Regions from separate parts of the Rhodococcus sp. NPDC003318 genome, predicted to be linked through region 1. Evidence: riboswitches for the same ligand, from Rfam matches in the RefSeq annotation. Region 1 holds a riboswitch; the other holds the start of a gene.

Region 1 (3,203 bases):
AGGATGTCGTCGATCCCCTCGATGCCGACGGCCAGGCGAACCAGGCCGGGGGTGACACCGGACGCCAGCTGCTCCTCGGGGGTCAGCTGCGCGTGGGTGGTGGAAGCCGGGTGGATGACGAGCGAACGCACGTCCCCGATGTTAGCGACGTGGCTGTGCAGGGTGAGCGCGTCGACGAACTTCTTGCCCGCCTCGATGCCCCCGGCCAGCTCGAACGCGACGATCGCGCCCGCGCCCTTCGGGGCGAGCTTCTGAGCCCGCTCGTACCAGGGGGAGCTGGGCAGACCGGCGTAGGCGACCGAGGTGACCTCGTCCCGGCCCTGCAGGAACTCCGCGACCCGCTGCGCGTTCTGCACGTGCCGCTCCACCCGCAGGCTCAGCGTCTCGATGCCCTGGCTGATCAGGAACGCGTTGAACGGGGACACCGCCGACCCGAGGTCGCGCAGCAGCTGAACACGCGCCTTGAGCGCGTACGCCGGCGCACCGAGGTCCGCGAACACCACGCCGTGGTAGCTGGGGTCCGGGGTGGTGAAGCCGGGGTGCCTGCCCTGCGTCCAGTCGAAGGTGCCGCCGTCGACGATGACACCGGCGATCGCGGTGCCGTGGCCGCCGAGGTACTTCGTCGCCGAGTGCACCACGATGTCCGCGCCGTGCTCGAGCGGGCGGAGCAGGTACGGGGTGGCGACGGTGTTGTCGACGATCAGCGGGATCCCGGCCGCGTGGGCCACCTCGGAGATGCCGGGGATGTCGAGGACGTCGTTGCGGGGATTGGAGATCGATTCGCCGTAGAACGCGACGGTGTTCGGGCGGACGGCGGCGCGCCACTGCTCGAGATCGTCCGGGTCGTCGACGAACGACACCTCGATGCCCAGCTTCGGCAGGCTGTAGTGGAAGAGGTTGTAGGTGCCGCCGTACAGGCTCGGGCTCGACACCACGTGGGAGCCCGCGCTCGCGATGTTCAGGAGCGCGAACGTCGACGCCGCCTGACCGGACGACAGCAGCAGCGACGCCACGCCACCCTCGAGCGCGGTGATCCGCTGCTCGACCGCGTCCTGCGTCGGGTTCATGATGCGGGTGTAGATGTTGCCGGGCTCGGCGAGACCGAACAGCGCGGCGGCGTGATCGGTGTTGTCGAAGGTGTACGACGTCGTCTGGTAGATCGGCAGTGCACGCGCCTTGGTGGTGGCGTCCGACGTCTGGCCGGCGTGGATCTGCTTGGTCTCGAAGGTCCAGTTGACGGTCGGATCGACAGGAATGTTCTCGCTCATGGGTTGTCTCTACTCCAGGAATGCGGGGGAGAGGGCGCAGCGGCGCCCGGGGCTGCTGGGGCCTATCTGCGACAACAACACATGGTGAACCTCCGGTGGGTCGTGGCCCGGTTGTGGGTCCGTCCCAGCGGACCCGCGCTTGTCCTCCGACTGCCCGGAGGACCAGGTCATCACCCGGGGCACCCCACCGCGGATGGAGGGTTGCCGACCAGCGAGCCGGGGCTTGGCGCTGGCACTCATGACCTGCCAGGGATCTTAGCGGCTCGGGTGGCGTCGTCGACAGCCGGGACTCGACCCGAACTGCTGCGCCGGAGGGCGCTGCCGATTTCCGGGTAGCGGACTACTCGTGACGCGGCAACCCGGACGCGTCACCGTGGACTGACAGCGACCCGTTCCCGAGTGCCCAGTGGTGATCCGCAATGTCGCGCGTGTTCCTCAGTCATTCCAGCCGTGACAACCGGCAGGCGATCGCGCTCAAACACTGGCTGGTCGAGAAGGACCCCGGACTGGCGGACGAGATCTTCCTCGACCTGGACCGTCACACCGGCATCCCCGTCGGCGTGCGCTGGAAGGACGCGCTGACGCGGGCCAACGCGCGCTGTGAAGCAGTGATCTGCCTGCTCTCCCGGCACTGGGACGACTCCCGCGAATGCCAGGCCGAGTACCGGACCTCGGAGAACCTGAACAAGCCGATCTTCTGCGCGCGACTGGAACCACGCGTCGGACGCGAGATCACCGCGGAGTGGCAGCGTTGCGACCTGTTCGGGGAGGGGCCGACCACCGCGATCACGATCGCCGGCGAACCGGAACCCGTCGTGTTCCTGACCGAGGGGCTGGAGCGGCTCTACGACGGGCTGGTGCGGGCCGGGGTCGGTGCGGGTGGCTTCCCGTGGCCGCCGCCGGGCGACCCGGGCCGGGCGCCCTATCGCGGGTGGGAGCCGCTCGACGAGGTCGATGCGGCCGTGTACTTCGGCCGGGACGCGCAACTCGTGCGCAGTCTCGGAGCGCTCCGCGGCATGCGCACCTCGGGCGCCGACACCCTCTTCGTGATCCTCGGCCCGTCGGGGGCCGGGAAGTCGTCGTTCCTCCGAGCGGGCCTGTTGCCGCGACTCGCTCGTGACGACCGGCATTTCCTACCGCTCGACGTCGTCCGGCCCGGGCGACGACCACTGACCGGTGACGGCGGACTCGCGGACGCGGTCCACGCGCTGCGCACCCGGCTCGGCCTGACCCGGCCGACGTTGGGTGAGATCAAGGCGGCCTGCCTCGACGAGGGCGAGCGGCTCGCGCAGTGGCTGCACGAGGCGCAGGACGCGGCGCTCGGCAGGCTGGTCGACGTTCCGGTCGGGATGCCGCCGCCGACGCTCGTGCTGCCCGTGGATCAGGCCGAGGAGTTCTTCGGCGCGGAATCAGGTCCGGAGGCAGCGCAACTCCTCGCCCTGCTCGCGCGACTGCTGGACACCGGCACCGGCACCGGCGCGGCGCTGCCGATGCTCGTGGTCTTCGCGATTCGCTCGGACTGCTACGAGCCGCTGCAGACGGCCCCCGAACTGGCGGCGCTCGGGTCGGTCGTGTTCGACGACCTCAAACCGATGCCCCCGACCCAGTTCAAGGAGGTCGTCGTCGGGCCCGCCGACAGGGCGACCGAGGCCGGCCGGCCGCTCACCGTCGAGCCGGAACTGGTCGACCGGCTGCTCGACGAGTCCACCCACGGTGCGGACACCCTGCCGCTGCTGGCACTGACCCTGTCGCGGCTCTACCGGGACTACGGGGGAGACGGCGACCTCACCGTGGCCGAATACGAGGCGATGGGCGGGATGCGGCAGGTCGTGCAGACCGAGATCGACGCACTGCTCGCCCGCGACCCCGACGAACGGGCGCGGCAGCTCGAGCGGCTGAAGGCGGCGTTCATCCCCTGGCTGGCCACTGTCAACC
Region 2 (3,203 bases), on a different contig from region 1:
CCCCGGCGCCGGATCGGATCCGCTGCGCGAGCGGCACCTGGTAGCCCGGTTCGAGCGGAATGTCCGCGGGCAGCAGGCCGCCGCTGGACACGTCGATCAGGTCGACGCCGAGCGGAACGATCCGCTCGGCGATCGCGACGATGTCGGAGGGGGTCAGTCCGCCGTCGAGCCAGTCGGTCGCGGAGAAACGGACCGACAGCGGCTTGCTCGCGGGCCACCACACCCGGACCGCCTCGACGATCGACGCGAGCAGCCGGACGCGTCCCTCGGCGGACCCACCGTAGATGTCGGTGCGGGGATTGCTCAGTGGGGACAGGAACGAGTGGATGAGGAAACCGTGCGCGGCCTGGATCTCGAGCAGGTCGAACCCGGCCTGGTCGGCTCGGCGAGCGGACTCGCCGAATGCGCCCACGATTCCGGCGATCTCGCCGGTGGTCAGTGCGCGGGGCGCCGCGAGTCCGGGGAAGGGCGACGCGTCCGGGCCGACCCCCGGCCAGCCGCCGTCGGCTTCGGGGATACTGCCCTGCGCGGCGTCCCAGGGCCGGTGGATGGATGCCTTGCGTCCCGCGTGGGTGAGTTGGATGCCGGCGCGGGTGCCGCGGCCGTGGACGAATTCGACGATCCGGGACCACGCGCGGGTGTGCTCGTCGTTCCACAGCCCGGTGTCCTGCGGGCTGATCCGCCCGTTCGGCGTCACCGCGGTGGCCTCGGCGACGACCAGCCCGAACCCGCCGGCTGCTCGTGCACCCAGGTGGGTGAGGTGCCAGTCGCCGGGGACGCCGTCGACCGCCGAGTACTGACACATCGGAGAAAGCCAGATGCGGTTCGTGAAGGTGACGTCACGCAGGGTCAACGGTTCGAACAGGTGTCGTGCGGATCGGGTTGTGTCGACCGTGGATTCGACCCGGATGGTCATGTGTGGCGCCTCGCGGTGGGGTACGGGGAAGGGGCGGCCCGGCTGCGCGCGGTGCTCCGAGCGGCGCGGGCATGGATCACCCGAGCCTAGTGACCACTGCGGCACCCGGGGGAAGGGTTCCGATCGTGATGAAGGAAAGGGTGGGTCGCGGGCGGTGCGGGCACTAACGTCGGCGACGACCATCCAGAGCGACCGAGAGACCCGGCTCGATGACGTCGCAGCAACCCCCTGCCCAAGCGGGTGCGGGTGCTACCGCCGGGAACGATGGAGGAGTGTGCGTGACCGCTGAAGGCTTCGTGACCGCGTGGGCGCGGTTGCATGTCGACCTGTGTCGCGTTTCCGCCGGCCTCTGTCGGCGCTGACCGGTCCAGGCCACAGGCCGGGCCATTTCCTTTCGCCCCCCTCTTCTTTTGTCGGCACCGGCAGCACCAGTGGTGCTGCCGGTGCCATGTCGAGATCATGGAGCCCCGGTGTTCTTTTCGTCTACTTCCTCCGCGTCGCGGCGCCGCGCAGCGCTCGCGGCCGTCGCGTCCGCGACCCTGGCCGCCGGACTGGCCGCCTGCGGCTCGGAGGGCACGTCCGACACGTCGTCGGAGGCCGGCACTCCGCAGGCCGGCGGCACCCTGCGTTACGGCCTGTCCCAGGCCCCGACGTGCGCGGACCCGGCCCAGTCCGGTTCCAACCAGACCATTTACGTGGCACGGCAGATCGTGGACTCGCTCACCGACCAGGATCCCGAGACCGGTGAACTGAAGCCGTGGCTCGCCGAGAGCTGGGATGTCAACGCCGACGCCACGTCGTTCACGTTCCACCTCCGCGACGGGGTGACGTTCAGTGACGGCACCGCCTTCACCGCCGACTCCGTGAAGAAGAACTTCGACGCCGTCCTGACCACCCTGACCCCGGCGAAGGCCGCGCTCGCCGGCAGCTACCTGTCCGGCTACACCGGCACCACCGTCATCGACCCGCGCACCGTGCAGATCGGGTTCTCGGCACCGAATTCCCAGTTCCTGCAAGCCACCTCCACCCTCCAGCTCGGATTCCTCTCCGACAAGGACGTCGTGAAGTCCGCGGAGCAGCGGTGCGCGGGCGACCTCGCCGGCACCGGCCCGTTCGTCTACGAGAGCTACGTCCAGGACAAGTCGGCGACCCTCGTCAAACGCGCCGGCTACGCGTGGGGCTCCGACGTGTTCGCGCACGACGGCGAGGCCTACCTCGACAGGATCGAATTCACCATCGTCCCCGAATCCGGTGTCCGCAGCGGTTCTCTCGCGTCCGGTCAGCTGGACGCGGTCTCCGACGCGCTGCCGCAGGACGCACCGCAGATCGAGGGTGCAGGCGGCCGTATCCTCACCACACCGAACCCCGGCATTCCGTTCGGATTCCAGCCCAACGTCGCACGCGGCGTCCTCGCCGACCCGGCCGTGCGCGCCGCGGTGATCCCGGCGATCAACAGGCAGGAGCTGGTCGACACGGTGCTCGGCCCCGACTTCCGGCCCGCCACCGGGACGCTCGCGTCCCGCACCCCCGACTACACCCCGCTCGCGGACGTCACCTACGACCCGGACGCCGCGAAGAAGATCCTCGACGACGCCGGTTGGGTGCCGGGTCCGGACGGCATCCGGACCAAGGCCGGTCAGCCACTGAGCTTCACCGTCACCTTCAGTGCCGTGTTCGCCGGCAACCAGGCGATTCTCGAACTCGTCCAGCAGGAACTGCGGGAGGTCGGTGTCGACCTGAAACTCGCGCTCGTGTCGAACGCCGAGTTCACGGCCCGGATGTCGGACAAGAACTACGACGCCGTGTACTACAACAGCACTCGGGCCGACGGTGACATCCTGCGGACCTCGTTCGGGATCGACGGGCGCAACCTGAACAACCGTGGTCCGATCCCGGATCTGGACAAGGCGCTCGCCGACCAGCTGCGGACGACGGATCCCGCTGCGCGCGGTGCGCTGCTAGACCAGGCTCAGAACCTCATTCTGGACAACGGCCTGTTCCTGCCGACGGTGGAGCTCTCCCAGGCCATCGGCGCCGCGAGCTCCGTGCAGGACTTGAAGTTCGAGGCGTCGGCTCGTCTGCAGTTCTTCGACACCTGGCTCAGCGAGTAACCGATGACTCGTTACCTCGGATCGCGCATCCTGCAGGCGCTCGGCGTGCTGTGGGCGGCGTTCACTATCTCGTTCGTCGTCCTGTTCCTGCTGCCGTCCGATCCGGTCAGCATCGCCGTCGACTCGGCCGTCAACAGCGGAGCCACGATCGACCAGGCCGCGGTCGAGCAGCTGCA

What was found. Region 1 has a riboswitch for S-adenosylmethionine ahead of ACFYVR_RS10690 (bifunctional o-acetylhomoserine/o-acetylserine sulfhydrylase). Riboswitches for the same ligand answer to the same signal wherever they lie in the genome.
Region 2: linked by a shared signal. The riboswitch ahead of ACFYVR_RS08055 (putative leader peptide) and the one ahead of ACFYVR_RS10690 (bifunctional o-acetylhomoserine/o-acetylserine sulfhydrylase) in region 1 are both predicted to bind S-adenosylmethionine.

The regions. Positions count from the first base shown of each region.
Region 1 is NZ_JBIAOU010000004.1:266,392-269,594, forward strand. It holds gene ACFYVR_RS10690 (bifunctional o-acetylhomoserine/o-acetylserine sulfhydrylase) at 1-1,268, opposite strand, end outside; SAM riboswitch class IV at 1,399-1,512, opposite strand; gene ACFYVR_RS10695 (TIR domain-containing protein) at 1,688-3,203, shown strand, end outside.
Region 2 is NZ_JBIAOU010000003.1:144,134-147,336, forward strand. It holds gene ACFYVR_RS08050 (NADH:flavin oxidoreductase/NADH oxidase) at 1-916, opposite strand, end outside; SAM riboswitch class I at 1,093-1,187, shown strand; gene ACFYVR_RS08055 (putative leader peptide) at 1,213-1,278, shown strand; gene ACFYVR_RS08060 (ABC transporter substrate-binding protein) at 1,387-3,027, shown strand; gene ACFYVR_RS08065 (ABC transporter permease) at 3,031-3,203, shown strand, end outside.